3 regions of the Clostridium budayi genome follow, and region 3 is predicted to be linked to each of the others. Evidence: riboswitches for the same ligand, from Rfam matches in the RefSeq annotation. Region 3 holds a riboswitch; each other region holds the start of a gene.
What was found. Region 3 has a riboswitch for S-adenosylmethionine ahead of ACZ5TJ_RS13630 (Na+/H+ antiporter NhaC family protein). Riboswitches for the same ligand answer to the same signal wherever they lie in the genome.

Region 1 (5,775 bases), 180 kb from region 3:
ACATCAAGCACATTAAAAATGTGTGTTAAAGATGATTTCTTACACATCAAAGTATACTCAAAAGATAATGCAGAAGTAGACCCATTAAAATACTTCAGTTATAAAAAATAAAATCAATATAGCTAACCTTAGCTCTAATAGAACTAAGGTTAGCTAAAAATATCAAAAAAATATTATAAATTTAAGGAGGTAGCATTTTGAAAGACTACATTGAAGAAAGAGTTTTAGAGGTAGCACAATATATTATTGATTCAAAAGCTACAATAAGAAAAACTGCTAAAGTTTTTGGGGTTAGTAAAAGTACAATCCATAAAGATATGACAGAAAGACTTCCAAAAATAAATCCAACAATTGCAGAACAAACTCATAATATATTAGAACTTAATAAAGCAGAAAGACATATAAGAGGCGGAAAAGCAACTAAAATGAAATATAAATCAGCAGAATAATCTATAAAGTTTAGAAAAAATAGAAAAAAGTTGAATAAAATCCATATTCCATATATAATTTAAATTATGGTTATAAAATGTAGAATTTTAAGTATAAATATTTTAAATTAGGAGTGGAATTAGTATGTGGTTTTGGAAATCAAAGACTGATTTAGGTATAGATTTAGGAACAGCTACAGTGCTTGTATATATTAAAGATAAAGGAATAGTATTAAAAGAACCGTCAGTTGTTGCTATAAACACAAAGAATGGAAAGGTTTTAGCAGTAGGCCAAGAGGCAAGAGATATGATAGGAAGAACACCAGGACATATAGTTGCAGTAAGACCTTTAAAAGATGGAGTTATATCAGACTTTAATGTAACAGAAAAAATGCTTGATGCTTTTATTAAAAAAGCTTTTTCTAATAAGAAAGTAAGAGCAGGAAAAATAATGATATGTGTTCCATCACAAGCAACAGAAGTTGAAAAGAGAGCTGTTACTGATGCTGCAAGAAGTGCTGGAGGAAAAGATGCCATGCTTATAGAAGAACCTTTAGCGGCAGCTATTGGTGCTGGACTTGATATAACAATACCAGATGGTAGTATGATTGTAGACATAGGTGGAGGTACGTGTGATGTCGCAGTAATATCATTAGGAGGTATAGTTGCTAGAAAGTCAATCAAAGTTGCTGGAGATAAGTTTGACGAGGCAATAATTAAATATATTAAATCAAAATATAAAATAATGATTGGTGAAAAGACAGCAGAGCATATAAAGGTAGAAATAGGATCAGCTTATGACTGTGGAGAAGAAAAAGTAACTAATATAAAAGGAAGAAATTTAGTTACTGGTCTACCAGATGAAATTACTATAAATTCAGAAGAGATAAGAGAAGCTCTTAAAGAAACAGTAAATTTAATAGTAGAAGCTGTAAAATTTGTGCTTGAAAAAACACCACCTGAACTGGCATCTGATATAGTAGAAAAAGGAATTCTTATGACAGGTGGAGGGGCTTTACTTAGCGGCTTAGATAAACTTATAGAAGCTGAAACTGGAGTTACAGTAAATATAGCAGAAAATTCTGTTGAAGCAGTTGCTGAAGGTACAGGCTCTGTTTTAGGATATATTGATAAGTTAGATAAAGATATTAATAGTAGAGAAGTAATATTAATTGAATAATTAACTAAATTAAACCCATAGCATTAATGCTATGGGTTTAATCTGATTTAAGAGGCAGTTTATTAGAGTTTTTATACTCATAATATCCATGAATTATCCCCTTTGCAATAACTTTTGCCATAGATAATACTAAAGAAAGTCTTATAGAGCGAGTATAAAATAACTCTGGATTTTCATTTGAATCTATTATTCCTACAATAGATTTACTTCCTACGTCTGGAAGTGACTTACCGACACCTTTTCCAGGACGAATTGCAAAATTTCTAATATGAATTTCACCTATAGAAGATTCAGCTCCAAGACAAGCATCAATCCCTATTATGTATGCATTTGGATGAGCTTTTGTTATTTCACTTAATTTGTTATCTATATTAAGAGCATGAATAGGTGCATCAATTGAACCATATACAGGTATAGGAAATAGACTATCTTTTAAAATACTTCCAACTAATGGCCCTAAACAATCACCAATACATTTATCTGTACCAATACATACGATTATAGTATCTTTAGAAAAGCAATTTTTAATGGATTGAGATATATCATAATATGCTAAAGGGGATGTGTGATGAATTTTTATTTCCATATAAGCACCTCCATGGTTATATATATGACTACTTATATATAAATAGAATTTCTTGAATAAAAATCTTTTATGGTGGAAAGTATTTTTATATAGGAGGTGAGCTAATGAAAAAAATAGTAATTACTAGCTGTTTAGCTATTTTATTATCATTATCATTTTATTTTATAGTAATTTGGGAGCCAGATAGTTATGTAGGAAATAATGCAGATAAAAATATAGTTTTAGATGAGAATAAAAATAATAAAAAAGAAACTACTGATAAAGTTAATGATAAAGAAAATATTAAAGAGGATAAAGAAGATAAAGAGAATAATTATGATTCATCACAAAGTTTAAATTCAGAAGATGAAAGTAGCAATAAAATATTAAATGAAGAAGAGAAAAATATAGAATCACAAAAAAAAGATACAAGTAATAAGGAAGATAACAAAGCAGTTCAAAGTAATGCAGCTTTATTTATAGTAAAAAAAGAAGAGATACTTGATAGATTATCATTTAAAGATAAGACAAAATTATTATCAGTAGCAAACAAAATGTCTGCAGTTGATGTTGAAAGAATAAAAGAAAGTTTAGAAAAAAAGAATGGAAAAGAAGGAGTAGCAGAGGCATTTAATATAATTAAACGTAGACTTACGGATGAAGACTATAAAGAAATTAAGGAGATATTATCACCTTATATAAATATAAAGTTATTAGAAGGCATGAACTAATATAAAAATATGTTTATTGATAAAAATAGGAGTATTTTAGAGATATAGGTAGAATATAAAATATAATCTCCATATTTGACCTGTTTTGTCATTTGAAATATAGGGTAGGAGACTATATACTAACTATTGTCGGTTGGGCAAACGCCTAACAGACAAGAAAAAATAAAGTTTTGGTGGAGTTCCCGAGTGGCCAAAGGGGGCAGACTGTAAATCTGTTGTCAGTTGACTTCGAAGGTTCGAATCCTTCCTCCACCACCATTTTATGGGCGCATAGCTCAGCTGGGAGAGCACCTGCCTTACAAGCAGGGGGTCACAGGTTCGATCCCTGTTGTGCCCACCATAAAATTTTAAAAATGATATATTGCTGATGTGGCTCAATTGGCAGAGCAGCTGACTTGTAATCAGCAGGTTATCGGTTCAAGTCCGATCATCAGCTCCAAACTAGGTGGAGTTCCCGAGTGGCCAAAGGGGGCAGACTGTAAATCTGTTGTCAGTCGACTTCGAAGGTTCGAATCCTTCCTCCACCACCATTTATGGGCGCATAGCTCAGCTGGGAGAGCACCTGCCTTACAAGCAGGGGGTCACAGGTTCGATCCCTGTTGTGCCCACCATATCATTTTTGAATTTTATAATTAAAACTTTATATGCTGATGTGGCTCAATTGGCAGAGCAGCTGACTTGTAATCAGCAGGTTATCGGTTCAAGTCCGATCATCAGCTCCAATTTAGGTGGAGTTCCCGAGTGGCCAAAGGGGGCAGACTGTAAATCTGTTGTCAGTTGACTTCGAAGGTTCGAATCCTTCCTCCACCACCATTAACATCAAGAATATTCTTGATGTTTTTTTATTTATCTAAATATTTAGTATTTTAATAAGTGGTGAATATTAACAATAAAATATTAAGTTATATATTTACAAAATATTATGTTATAAAAAAACACTATATAGGTAAAGCTAATAATATAGCAATTAATAGGTAAATTTAAATAAAAATAGAGAGAAAAAAATTGTGAACTTATAAAATATAGAAGAATTTTACATGAATAAAATGTATTGACTAGCTAAATTCTATGTGTTACAATTTTCAAAGAAATTCACTTAAAAATAAATACATAACTCTTATCAAGAGAGGTGGAGGGAAATGGCCCTTTGAAACCCAGCAACCTACAAATAATTTAATTATTAAAGTGTGGTGCTAATTCCTGTAGAGTAATCTACAAGATAAGAAAGATTAGGAAACTAGTTCTCTTCTTATCGAAGAGTTTTTTTTATTTAAAAAAATATATATTATAAGGAGAAGAAGAATGAGAAGATTATTTACATCAGAATCAGTTACTGAAGGACATCCAGATAAAATCTGTGACCAAATCTCAGATTCAGTATTAGATGCTATTTTAGAAAAGGATCCACATGCTAGAGTTGCTTGTGAAACTTGCACAACAACAGGTATGGTAATGGTTATGGGAGAAATCTCAACTAACTGTTATGTTGATATTCCAAAAGTTGTTAGAGAAACAATAAGAGAAATCGGATATGATAGAGCTAAATACGGATTTGACTGTGATACTTGTGCAGTAATGACAACTATCGATGAACAATCATCAGATATAGCTATGGGAGTTGACGAGGCTCTTGAATCAAGACAAGGTGAAAAAGATGATGTTGAAGCAGTAGGTGCTGGAGACCAAGGAATGATGTTCGGATACGCTACAAATGAAACAGAAGAATTTATGCCAGCTCCAATTGCAATGGCTCACAGATTATCAAGAAGACTTACAGAAGTAAGAAAGAATGGTACTTTAAAATACTTAAGACCAGACGGAAAAACTCAAGTTACAGTTGAATACGAACACGACAAGCCAAAGAGAATAGATGCAATAGTTATTTCAACTCAACACGATGAAGAAGTAACTTTAGAACAAATACAAGCAGATTTAAGAAAACATGTTATTGATTATGTAATACCTGCTGAATTATTAGATGAAAATACTAAGTATTACATAAACCCAACAGGAAGATTCGTTGTTGGTGGACCACAAGGAGATAGTGGATTAACAGGAAGAAAGATCATCGTTGATACTTACGGCGGAATGGGAAGACACGGTGGTGGAGCATTCTCAGGAAAAGACCCAACAAAGGTTGATAGATCAGCAGCATACGCAGCAAGATGGGTTGCTAAGAACTTAGTTGCAGCAGGAATAGCTGATAAGTTAGAAATACAATTAGCTTATGCTATAGGTGTTGCAAAGCCAGTTTCAATCCAAGTAGATACATTTGGAACAGGAAAGAAATCAGAAGAAGAAATAGTTGAAATAGTACAAAAGGTATTCGATTTAAGACCAGGTGCTATAATAAGAGACTTAGATCTTAGAAGACCTATATACAAACAAACAGCAGCTTATGGACATTTCGGAAGAACAGATGCTGAATTACCATGGGAAAACTTAGATAAAGTAGAAGAAATCAAAAAATACATGTAATTATAAAAGGTGCTCTTAAATAGAGCACCTTTTTTTACCATCCTCCAGAAGAACCTCCACCGCCGGAAGAACCTCCGCCGAAACCGCCGAAGCCTCCACCACCAGAAGAGCCTCCGCCAAATCCACCGAAGCCTCCACCTCCAGAAGGGCCTCCGCCTCTATGGTTTCTTCCTCCGTTTAAAAAGATAAATGTTAAAATAGTTGAGAAAATTCTTCCATTATTAAATATTAAATCGTATAGAAATAAAATTACTAATACTATAAATATAAATGTATAACTATAAGAAGATTTATCCTTAGATGGAATTTCTACATTTAAAGATTTAGTTAAAGTAACACCGTATTCTTTAGCTATAGTATCAGAAAAAGCACTATAGCTTTCTGAAAGACCTT
Region 2 (5,775 bases), 480 kb from region 3:
CTATTTTTTTATTATCTTTAAGCTTTTTAAGTTCTTTTATAAAGTCTGGATTTGTACCACAACATCCACCAATAATTGATACCCCAATATCAACAAGTTTTTCTATCTCTTCTCTAAACTCTTCTTTGCTTATATCATAAACAGCTTTCCCATCAACTATTTTAGGTAAACCTGCATTTGGTTGAACTATAATTGGTAAATTAGTATTACTTATAACTTTTTCTGCTATGCCATATAACTCTTTAGGACCTAATGAACAGTTTATACCTACTGCATTAACCCCTAATCCTTCTAAAGTTATTGCCATACTTTCTGGAAGACATCCAGTAAATGTTCTACCATCTTCCTCAAAAGTCATTGTAGCAAGTATAGGTAAATCACATACTTCTTTTGCTGCAATTATAGCTGCTTTCATTTCATATAAATCAGTCATAGTTTCTATAATTATTAAATCTACTCCTGATTTTACTCCCTGAGTTATTTCTCTTTTAAATATTTCAATAGCTCTTTCAAAACTTAAAGTACCCATTGGTTCTAAAAGTTCACCTATAGGTCCAATATCAAGTGCAATATAGCATTTATTATCTCCTCTAGCTTCCTTTGCATTTGATACTGCTTTATCTATTATTTCTTCAACAGAATATCCTGTATTTTTTAATTTAATTTCATTTGCTCCAAAGGTATTTGTTGTTATAACATCTGCTCCACTATTTATATATTTTTTATGTATCTCAACTATTTTATCACCTTCTGTCATATTAAGCTTTTCCATATTTTCTCCAAGCTTAATACCTAAAGTCTGAAGCATAGTTCCCATAGCTCCATCAAATACTAATATATTATTTTTAATACACTCCCTTACATCCACAACTATTCTCCTCTTTTCTATATAAGCAATTATCGTAATTTTTACAATTAATACAACTCTTTTTTATTTTTTTCCCTAGTTTTTTTCTTATTCCAACTATTGCCGTAACAGATTTCCTAGGAAATAATAGCATATGCTCTGAAACATTAACGCCAATTTTTCTTGTGGCATCTAAAACTTCAATAAAGTTTTTCTGAATATTTAGGCTTAAATCCCCATAACCTGGACTATATCTAAAAGTTAACTCTTCAAAATTTTCTATAATATCTTTTTCTATAAAATCACATACTTTATCACATAAATCTTCAACTGCTGTAGTTGAAACTGAATCTAATATCATACCTCTTGTAAGATCTATTCTCTCATATAATCTTATCTTCTTTTCAATATAATTTCCAATAGTTGCAACCATTAATATACATCTATTTGAGTCTATTAATAGTTTTTTTATATCATTTCCTTCAAGAACTAATGTTGTTCCAATAACCTCTACTCCATTTTCTAAAATATTTATAGGATATTCTTTATATATAATTTTTGGTGCAAATAACTTTTTTCCCTCTTCTATTGTGTCTTGTATTTTTAGAAGAAGTTCTTCTTCTATTTTTTGGCCTTTATAACCTAAATAGCGAAAAACTTCATTTTCATCAATATTTATTTCTATATTAGTCTTCTCCATAAATATTTAATGAAAAACCTTTCTCTAATATTTCTTTTGCATATTCCTTTGCTCCAAAAAGGGAAAGATCCTTATAATTACCACATTGAATTTCATTATTTGCTGGAACTTCTGTTGCCTTTAATACAATCTCTAAAACTTTTTCTACTGCACTTTTAACTTCTGCAGGGTCCCTATCTCCCCAAATAATCATATAAAAACCTGTTCTGCATCCCATTGGAGATATATCTATAACTCCATCTAGGAAATCTCTTATATTATAAGCTAAAAGATGCTCTAAGGCATGCATAGCTGCTGTTCCAAACGCTTCTTTATTAGGTTGTAGAAATCTTATATCAAATTTACTTATAGAATCTCCTAAATTACCTTTAAGATTTCCACATTTCCTTATATATGGTGCTTTGACTTTTCTATGATCTAATTCAAAACTTTCAACTTTTTTCATGCTATTGTTTCCCCCTTATTATTTATTGATTTAACTATTACTTCTATATTTTCTTTAATCCTTCTTGCAACATATGGGTTATTCATTGTGTATAAATGAATTCCATCCACCCCACTAGATGCTAAATCTATTATTTGTTCTATTGCATAAGCAATACCAGCCTCTCTTAAAGCTTCACTATCATACTCATACTTATCCATTATCTTTTTAAATTTTAATGGTATAGTTGCACCACAAAGTGATGTAATTCTATCTATTTGCTTCTTATTTACAACAGGCATAATTCCAGCTTGAATTGGTACATTAATACCGCTACCTTTTGCCTTATCTAAAAAATCATAGTATATATTATTATCAAAAAATAACTGAGATATAAAACTCGATGTTCCAGATTCAATTTTCCTTTTCATATTCATTATTTCAGCTTCAATACCTTTATTTTCTATATGCCCTTCTGGATAACATGCTGATATTATATTAAACTTTTCTTTTTCATTTACGTATTTTATAAGATCTGTTGCATACTTATATTCACCGGCTCCATTGTCATTATTGTCTCCTCTTAATGCAAGAATGTTTGTTATTCCTTCAAGTTCTAATCTCTCCATAATATAATCTATATTTTCTTTCTTAGAAGATATACATGTTAAATGTGCTAGCGCTTCTATGTTGTATACGTTTTTTATTAATGATGAAATTTCAGAAGTCTTATTATTTATAAGGCTTCCACCTGCCCCATAGGTTACACTAATAAAATCTGGTTTTAAAGTGCTAAGCTCATTTAAAGCTTTATAAATTGTTTTAACAGGTGAAGTATTTTTAGGTGGAAATACCTCAAAAGATAAAATTAATCTTTTACTATCAAAAAGTTTTCTAATATTCATAAAAAGCCCCCTTATTAATAAAAAAGGTCCTAGGATAATACCTAAGACCTGTAATCTTAAATTTATATCCTTATCTATCTGGAATTAGCACCACATTTTTATATAGGTTGCTGGGCTTCATAGGGCCAGTCCCTCCGCCACTCTTGATAAGTTTTTCCAATTGTTGTATTTTATTATATACTAAACACTTTTATTTGTAAATATATTCTATTTTGTATTATTAAAATATTCATCTTTAAATACAGCCATTAATATTACATCTGCGTACTTTCCTTCTCTATATAATTCCTTTTTTAACCTTCCTTCTTCCTTAAATCCTAATTTTTTATAACAAGCTATTGCTCTACTGTTAAACTCATATACACTAAGCTTTACTTTCTCCATATTACATTCATTAAAAATAAAATCTATAAGTGTTTTTAATGCATCATAGCCATAGCCTTTTCCCCAATAATTTTTATCTCCAATCATAATTCCAACTGTACAATTTCTATTTTTTATACTAGTCTCATTTATACTACATCCACCGATTATATTTCCACTTTCTAAATCTTCTATTGCAAAGTCATAAGTTTGATCATTAGCTCTTTTTCTTTTTACCCATTCCTCTTCTTGCCACTTTGTTAATGGAAGTACTGTTTCAAGATCTAGAAATTTTTTTACTTCATAATCATTTATAAACTCATAAAGTTTTTCTATATCTTCCTCACAATGACACCTAAGTAATACCTTTTTCCCTTTATACATAAATATTCCCCCTTCATTTATTTTTTATATATTACCAATTAAGGCATCATAAGTCAATTAAAATATAAAAAAAGAGTAAGCTAATGCTTACTCTTTTATGTTATGACCCTTTTACGGGTGATTATAAAATACTAATAAAATTGATGCACATGCACATAGGATACTAATTCCAACTATTAAATGTACAATTTGTGGCTTAGTAAGACCCTTTTCCTCTAGTCTAAAATGCATTTGACTTCTATCAGCTTGATATACTGGCTTTCCTTCATTAAATCTTTTTAGTATAACAAAGATATTATCAAATATAGGAACAGCAATTGCTAATACTGGTGCTACTAAACTTAATACAGTTGCTTGTTTAAATGCGCCATCTAAAGCGATTATACTAAGTATAAATCCTAAAAAGTTTGCACCTGAGTCACCCATGAATACTCTAGCTGGATATTTATTATAAACTAAAAATCCACCAATAACTCCAGCAAGTATTATTGAAACTGTTGCTGAGTAGCTTTGGCCTAATATAATTGCGGCAATAAAAAATGTACCTGACGATACAAGAGATATACTTCCAGCTAAACCATCCATTCCGTCTGACCAATTTATAACAGTTGTAACCCCAAATATCCAAGTTACACTAAGAACAAACTTTAAAAAATCATTTAACTCAATATACTGTCCTGTAAAAATGTTAGTAAACCCATTAAAGGAAACCCCTGCTTTAAAAACTATAATAGCTGCTAATATCTGTATTATTAATCTTGGCATTATAGGGAATTCTTTTCCCTTTGATTTATAATAATCATCTACAAGACCTATACATACTATTAAAATCGATGCTACAAATACCCAAAACATTTCATTATCAAATCCACCATTTGTAAAGTATAAAATAGTGAAAAATCCTATAAACATTCCAAGCCCTCCAGATAATGGAGTTATGTTCTTATGTTTTTTCCTCTTTGTAGGTTTATCTGTAAAACCTATCTTATGTGATAATTTCATAAGTATTGGCGTAAGAATCGTAACGACTACAAACGAAATTATAAACTCTATAAAATAATTCATCTTTCCTTCTCCTACACTATAACCTATTAAAAATTATACTATTAAACTATTACATTATCAATTCTAATAAATTAAATTTAATTTTCTTTTAAGCTTTATAAAAAAAAAGTGTACCTTAAGTATTCTACCAAGGTACACTTTTTAAACTAACTAACCTCTTTGTTCTATCATGCTCTTAACTTTCATAAGTCTTGTTAAAGCACTTCTTTCATTTTCATCAAGTTTCATTCTTATATACTTGATAGTTTCTTGTAATTGAGGAATAGTCATATATTCAAGAGCATTAACTCTTCTTCTAGTTTTTTCTATTTCATCTGCCATAAGTTGACATGATTTTTCTACTTCAGCTAATTCTAAAAGCTTTGGTAATATTCCATAAAGCTTTGTTATTGCACCATCTAATTCTGATGATGTATTTGCAAATCCATATGGGAAGATACTACCTTCATCTCCTTCAAGCTGTCTTTTAAAGTTCATAACTGGAACATTAACACTCATTATGTTCTTGTTTCCAACTTCTACTGAGATGCTTTCTTTTGGATAAGCTATAGCTTCTTCTAAAAACTCTGAACTCATTACAGCTCTTGCCATAACGAAATCTTTTAAAGATCCTTGAAGTTCATTCTCAACATCTTTTCTTAATGAGTTATTATATTTTACTAGGTTAATGAATTGTCTCATTAACTCATCTTGCTTATCTTTTAAAAGCTTATGACCTCTAGTAGCTGTTGTTAATCTCTTTTTCAGCTTTGTGAGTTCCATTCTAGTAGGATTCACATTTAATCTAGCCATAGCTTATTCTTCCTCTCTTGGCATATATTTTTCAAGATATTCATCTCTGATTCTCTTAAGTTCAGTTCTTGGAAGTAATTTAAGTAGCTTCCATCCTAAGTTAAGAGTTTCTTCAATTGTTCTATTTGCAGTAAAGCCTTGTGAAACATATTCATTTTCGAACGCTTCTGCAAATTTAGCAAATGCTTTATCTGTATCTGAAAGAGCTGATTCTCCTAAGATAGCTGATAATTCTTTTGCTTGCTTACCTTGAGCATATGCTGAGAATAATTGGTTCATAGTATCCGCATGGTCT
Region 3 (5,775 bases):
AATATAGTTAATTATAAGAAAATATTTAAAAAAAATCAATTAAAAAGATGCCAAAAATAATTACTAAATATTCTGAAAATAGCGAGTAAAAAATAATCTAAAATGGTATAATATACTATATAGATATTATATTAAAATCTATATAGAAAGGTGATATTTATGAGAGAGAATTACAATTCATTTGACTATTGGGCACAAAATGTAAATGAGCACAGAGCTATAAGAGCTCACATATTTATGGGAAAACTACCAACTAAAAATTCTGTCTACATTCATACATTGATGTTTTCAAATAAGAATGGAATAGAGAATATATACGCAAGTTTTCCAAATGGAAGAGCATTACTTGGGTATTTACAACATGCATTTTTACAAAAAGTTTTCTATAATTGGGTCAATGGAACTAAAAAATTAATAATGAAAATTCCACCTATTCCAGTAACAGATTTAATTTCAGATTTTCAAGCAAAGGGTAAAATAACAAACGAAGAGTTTCAGTGTATGACAGAGCAGTATAATTTATTAAAAAATCTATGGGATAAATCTGACGAAGAAATAATAAAGGGTATAATTAAATTCTCAAAAGAATTTAATAGGGCATGGCTTGGTGATGATACAGAATTCTTATATTTAAAAATATTTAAAACTCCAGATGAACTTGGAGAATTTATTGCAGAAACTGTTGAAGCAACTGATAAAGAAGAAGAGTTTAAAAAAGGTATAGGCCTTTCAGTTGACGACTTCAAAGATTTATGTAAAAAAGTTTATACTGATAAAGAATGCTCAAATGTATTTAGAAATATACTTCTAAATAAACTTTCAGAGACACTTTAATTAATAATAGATTAATTATGAGACTTTCCTAAATATTTAGGAAAGTCTTTTTTATAACTATAATAATTATTTATATATAATATCTTATAAAAAGAAAAAGTATAACCTAAAATTTAAAAAATAAATAAAAAAGTAGTTGATATATTAAAAATAATGTGATATAAAAATGTATGAAAAACGAACTAAAAAAATAAAAACTTAAAAAATATTCGTGAATGGAGACGTAAGATGAAAAAGAAATCATTATTAGTTATGACATTATTATTAATTGTATCGCTATTTAGTTTTTTAGGATGTAGTAAGACGAACGATACTTCTAAAGAAAAAGTTTTAGGAGTTATAGGTGCAATGGAAGAAGAAGTAGCAATACTTAAAGGAAAAATGAAAATAGAAGATACCTTAAAGGAAGCTGGAATGGAATTCTATAAAGGTAATTTAGATGGAAAAGAAATAGTTTTAGTACGTTCAGGTGTTGGTAAAGTAAATATGGCAGCTTGCACTCAAATTTTAGTAGATAAATTTAATGTTTCAGCAGTTATAAACTCAGGGGTAGCTGGAACTATGGACCCAGAATTAAAGCAAGGAGATATAGTTATTTCAACAGATGCAGTTCAACATGATTTTGATACAACAGCTTGTGGCGACCCACTTGGTGAGATATCAAGACTTGGAATTACTTTCTTTAAGGCTGATAAAGGTATGATAGATACTTTAGAGAAGGCTTCAAAAAATGTTAATGGAATAACTGTTAAGGAAGGTCGTGTAGCATCAGGAGACCAATTTGTTGCAGGTGGAGAAGTTTCTAAAAGAATTAAAAAGAATTTTGGAAATGTTGGAGCTGTAGAAATGGAAGGAGCTTCAATGGCTCAAGTTGCTTATTTAAACAATATACCATTTGTAATAATTCGTTCAATATCAGATAAAGCAGATGGATCAGCAGATTTATCTTATGAGCAATTCTTACCTATTGCATCTAAAAATGCAAGCTCACTATTAGAAGAGTTTATAAAGCTATATTAATTAAACATAAAGAAAAGATGTATTAATTGTTTTTTCTTTTAATATAATTTAATATAGATTCCAAAATAAAATAATTGACACTTATAAATGAAATTGTTAAAATAGTAAATAATTAAAATTAAATAAAGTCTTATCAAGAGTGGTGGAGGGACTGGCCCTATGAAACCCGGCAACCTACTAAGTTAGTAATTAGGTTATGAATGTGTACTATCAATTAGTTTTGATGGTTATATTTTAATGCAAATTATTAATAGTGTGGTGCTAATTCCAGCAGTATTAAACTGATAGATAAGTAGTGGTTTATAGAGTATATAAAGCATCTGATTTCTATCAGAAGCTTTTTTTTATTACATAAAGTAGGAGGGAAATAAAATGAAAAAAGGAAATCCACTAGCATTATTACCATTGTTAGTATTTATAGTTGTATATTTAGGAATATCTATAATTGCAAAAGATTTTTATGCTGTTTCAGTAATAATACCGTTTTTAATTTCAGCTATTGTAGCTTTAATTATGAATAGAAAAATTAAGTTTGAGGAAAAATTACATATTTTTTGTAAGGGTGCTGGAAATCCAGATATAATTCTTATGATACTTATATTTGTTTTAGCTGGTGCTTTTGCACAAATTGCAAAAGCTATGGGAGCAGTTGATTCAACTGTTAATCTAGGACTTTCAGTGTTACCTGCCAGTATTTTAGTATCAGGAATATTTATAGTTGCATGTTTTATTGCATTATCAGTTGGAACATCAATGGGAACAATTGTAGCTCTTGTACCAATAGCTGTTGGAATATCAGACAAGACAGGAATTGCAATTGGAATAGTTGTTGGAGCAGTTGTAAGTGGGGCTATGTTTGGAGATAACTTATCTATAATTTCAGATACAACTATAGCAGCAACAAGAACACAAAAATGCGAAATGAGAGATAAGTTTAAGATGAATTTTAAAATAGTTCTTCCAGCTGCAATAATAACAGCTATACTATTTACAGTAATAACATCAGGGACAAGCTCTTATGCATTAGGAAATTATGATTATAGTTTAATAAAGATATTACCTTATGTTGGGGTTTTAGTGTTCGCTTTAATTGGAGTTAATGTTATATTTGTATTATCATCTGGAATAATACTTGCAGGAGTAATTGGAATAGCAACAAGTAGTTTTGATATTATAGGCTTATTTCAAAATATGGCCCAAGGAATTTCAGGAATGAGCGAACTTATAATAATTTCATTACTTATAGCAGGAACAATAAGCATTATAAAACATAATGGCGGAATTGATTTTATATTACACAAAGGACTTAAGAATTTTAAAACAAGAAGGGGAGCAGAACTTGGAATAGGAGCATTAGTAAGCTTAGTTGATATTTGTACTGCAAACAATACTATTGCGATTGTAACAGTTGGTCCTATAGCAAAAGATATATCAGATGAGTTTGATTTAGAACCAAAGAGAGTTGCTGGAATACTTGATATGTTCTCTTGTGCTTTCCAAGGTATAATACCATATGGTGCACAACTTATATCAGCAGCAGGACTTGCAGCTATATCACCATTTCAAATAATGAAATATTTATTCTATCCATATTTAATGGGTATATCAGCAGTTATAGCTATATTTGTTTACTGGAGCAGAAATAAGGAAAGAAATATAATAGAATAATAAAAATCCTCTAAGGGCTAATTACCTTAGAGGTTTTTATTTTAGAAATTAATCATTTAATAGACAAATAGCTTGTGAAGAAATTCCAAGTTTTTCACCAGTAAAGCCAAGACCTTCTTCTGTTGTAGCTTTTACATTGACTTTATTTACGTCTATTTCTAGAGCTTTTGCAATATTATTTCTCATCTCCATAATATGCGGAGCCATCTTTGGTTTTTCTGCGATGATTGTTGCATCTATATTACCAATTGTAAAGTTATTTTTATAAAGTAATTTACCGACTTCTTCTAGTAATTTTACACTAGATATACCTTTATATTTTGGATCCGTATCAGGGAAGTGTTTTCCTATATCACCTAAAGCTGAAGCTCCAAGTAATGAATCCATAATAGCATGTATAAGAACATCAGCGTCAGAATGTCCAAGAAGTCCAAGTTCATGTGGTATTTTGACACCACCAAGTATTAAATCTCTGTCTTTAACTAATCGATGCACATCATAACCTAATCCAATACGCATATACCTTCACCTCTTTAAAAAATCTTCCTTAATTTTAACATAAAAATTTACAGCAAAGAAGTAAGGCTTACTAACCTTTATGCGTTTATATTTAAAATCTACATAAATTACATTTGATTTCATTGAAATTACCATAAATTTATTAGTATTTAATATAATATATTAGAAAAGTATGTAATAAATGATTATTAATTTGTAATTTGATTTAAAAAAATTAGGGATTTAGGTATAATTAAAGAGAATGATAGAGAGTGATTTTATGGAATTATATAACTTTTTATAAGGGGGATTAAAAAATGGAGATCTTTAACAGAAATAAATATAGATTTTCAAATTTACCTAGTTTATTTGAAATAACTGAAGAAGCAAATAAAATTAGGGGAGAGCAAATATCGTTAATGATAAAAGAATTATATTTATATAAAGTAATTCTTAAAGATTTATTTATTATAGAACCAAATCCTAAGGATATGGATTTAATTTTAAATATAGCATTTTATATAATAGAAGAGCCAGAACTTATAGAATATTTTCAAGAAAAAAGAAGAATACCTATAAATATACTTTCAAAACATACTAAACAATCAAAAATATTTATTGAAAAGTACAGTGATTATATAATTACTTATGCAGTTATATTCTCAAATCCTAATTATAAACTTATTCAAGATTATATGAAAATAGATGAAATAGAAGATACGGAAAATGATGAGAAAAAAGAGGAACAAAACATAATTCCTTTTAATCAAGGAGAAGATAAAGGGGTAAGAGGAATTGTACTTAAGAAGATGAAAAATTCGTTATTTATATTGACTAGTATGGGAGAGTTTAAAAAGGTAAAGTCAGATGAAGAATGTATAGTAGGGGAAGAAGTTAGTGGAACTATAAAAAAGGGATTTAAAGAATATAAAATACAAATAGGCATTGCTATAGTAATACTTGTTGCTATTTTGGGTGGCTTTTATTTTAAATATACAAGTATAGATAGAACAATACTAATAAATACAACATCTCAAATTAAGCTTCATGTAAATTCTTTTGGAAAAGTCGTTGATGCATATTCAGGTACTACAAAAGGTCAAGAAATGTTAAATAAGATAGATACAAAAAATGCGAAATTAGATAGTGCCATGAAAAATATATTAGAATATGCAAAGAATAATAATATGATTCCAGATAGTTCTATATTGGTTACTGTAACAGGTGATCCTATAAAATATGGAACTTTAGAAGAAACTAGCGAGTTTGTACATGATAATGATATTAAGTTAAGAATAAATAATGCTGGAAATGAACAAAAATTATTTTGAAATTCGAAAAAATAGAAAAAGGAAGATATAGATGAAAAAAAGCTATAAAGGATATAGTAAGAAGAAAAACAATAAAAATAAACAAAAAGAAATAAATAATATAATAGTTCATAATGATAGAAGTGATGAAATTCGTCTAAACAAATATATAAGTGAAACAGGAATATGTTCAAGAAGAGAAGCTGATAAGCTAATAGAACAAGGAAAAGTAACAATAGATGGAAAGATAGCTACTATGGGAACTAAAGTTTCTAAAGGGCAAGTAGTTAAAGTAAATGGAAGAAAAATATCTAAAGAAGAGGAGCTTGTATATATAGTTTTAAATAAACCTGTTGGAATTACTTGTACTACTGAGAAAAAAGTTAAAGGGAATATAGTTGATTTCGTTAATCATAAAAAGAGGATTTTCCCAATAGGGAGATTA

Region 1: another riboswitch for S-adenosylmethionine. It lies ahead of metK (methionine adenosyltransferase); the one in region 3 lies ahead of ACZ5TJ_RS13630 (Na+/H+ antiporter NhaC family protein).
Region 2: another riboswitch for S-adenosylmethionine. It lies ahead of metF (methylenetetrahydrofolate reductase [NAD(P)H]); the one in region 3 lies ahead of ACZ5TJ_RS13630 (Na+/H+ antiporter NhaC family protein).

The regions. Positions count from the first base shown of each region.
Region 1 is NZ_AP042456.1:2,633,672-2,639,446, reverse strand. It holds gene ACZ5TJ_RS12710 (peptidoglycan DD-metalloendopeptidase family protein) at 1-111, shown strand, start outside; gene spoIIID (sporulation transcriptional regulator SpoIIID) at 198-449, shown strand; gene mreB (rod shape-determining protein MreB) at 574-1,608, shown strand; gene yyaC (spore protease YyaC) at 1,646-2,194, opposite strand; gene ACZ5TJ_RS12690 (hypothetical protein) at 2,299-2,904, shown strand; tRNA gene ACZ5TJ_RS12685 (tRNA-Tyr) at 3,077-3,162, shown strand; tRNA gene ACZ5TJ_RS12680 (tRNA-Val) at 3,169-3,244, shown strand; tRNA gene ACZ5TJ_RS12675 (tRNA-Thr) at 3,268-3,343, shown strand; tRNA gene ACZ5TJ_RS12670 (tRNA-Tyr) at 3,349-3,434, shown strand; tRNA gene ACZ5TJ_RS12665 (tRNA-Val) at 3,440-3,515, shown strand; tRNA gene ACZ5TJ_RS12660 (tRNA-Thr) at 3,551-3,626, shown strand; tRNA gene ACZ5TJ_RS12655 (tRNA-Tyr) at 3,632-3,717, shown strand; SAM riboswitch class I at 4,019-4,130, shown strand; gene metK (methionine adenosyltransferase) at 4,207-5,382, shown strand; gene ACZ5TJ_RS12645 (TPM domain-containing protein) at 5,417-5,775, opposite strand, start outside.
Region 2 is NZ_AP042456.1:2,330,803-2,336,577, forward strand. It holds gene ACZ5TJ_RS11175 (homocysteine S-methyltransferase family protein) at 1-868, opposite strand, end outside; gene ACZ5TJ_RS11180 (methionine synthase) at 846-1,547, opposite strand; gene ACZ5TJ_RS11185 (S-ribosylhomocysteine lyase) at 1,534-1,992, opposite strand; gene metF (methylenetetrahydrofolate reductase [NAD(P)H]) at 1,989-2,876, opposite strand; SAM riboswitch class I at 2,944-3,029, opposite strand; gene ACZ5TJ_RS11195 (GNAT family N-acetyltransferase) at 3,084-3,623, opposite strand; gene ACZ5TJ_RS11200 (MraY family glycosyltransferase) at 3,735-4,688, opposite strand; gene ACZ5TJ_RS11205 (V-type ATP synthase subunit D) at 4,839-5,480, opposite strand; gene ACZ5TJ_RS11210 (V-type ATP synthase subunit B) at 5,484-5,775, opposite strand, start outside.
Region 3 is NZ_AP042456.1:2,814,257-2,820,031, reverse strand. It holds gene ACZ5TJ_RS13640 (hypothetical protein) at 160-834, shown strand; gene ACZ5TJ_RS13635 (5'-methylthioadenosine/adenosylhomocysteine nucleosidase) at 1,063-1,854, shown strand; SAM riboswitch class I at 1,982-2,149, shown strand; gene ACZ5TJ_RS13630 (Na+/H+ antiporter NhaC family protein) at 2,227-3,522, shown strand; gene ispF (2-C-methyl-D-erythritol 2,4-cyclodiphosphate synthase) at 3,571-4,041, opposite strand; gene ACZ5TJ_RS13620 (anti-sigma factor domain-containing protein) at 4,338-5,351, shown strand; gene rluF (23S rRNA pseudouridine(2604) synthase RluF) at 5,383-5,775, shown strand, end outside.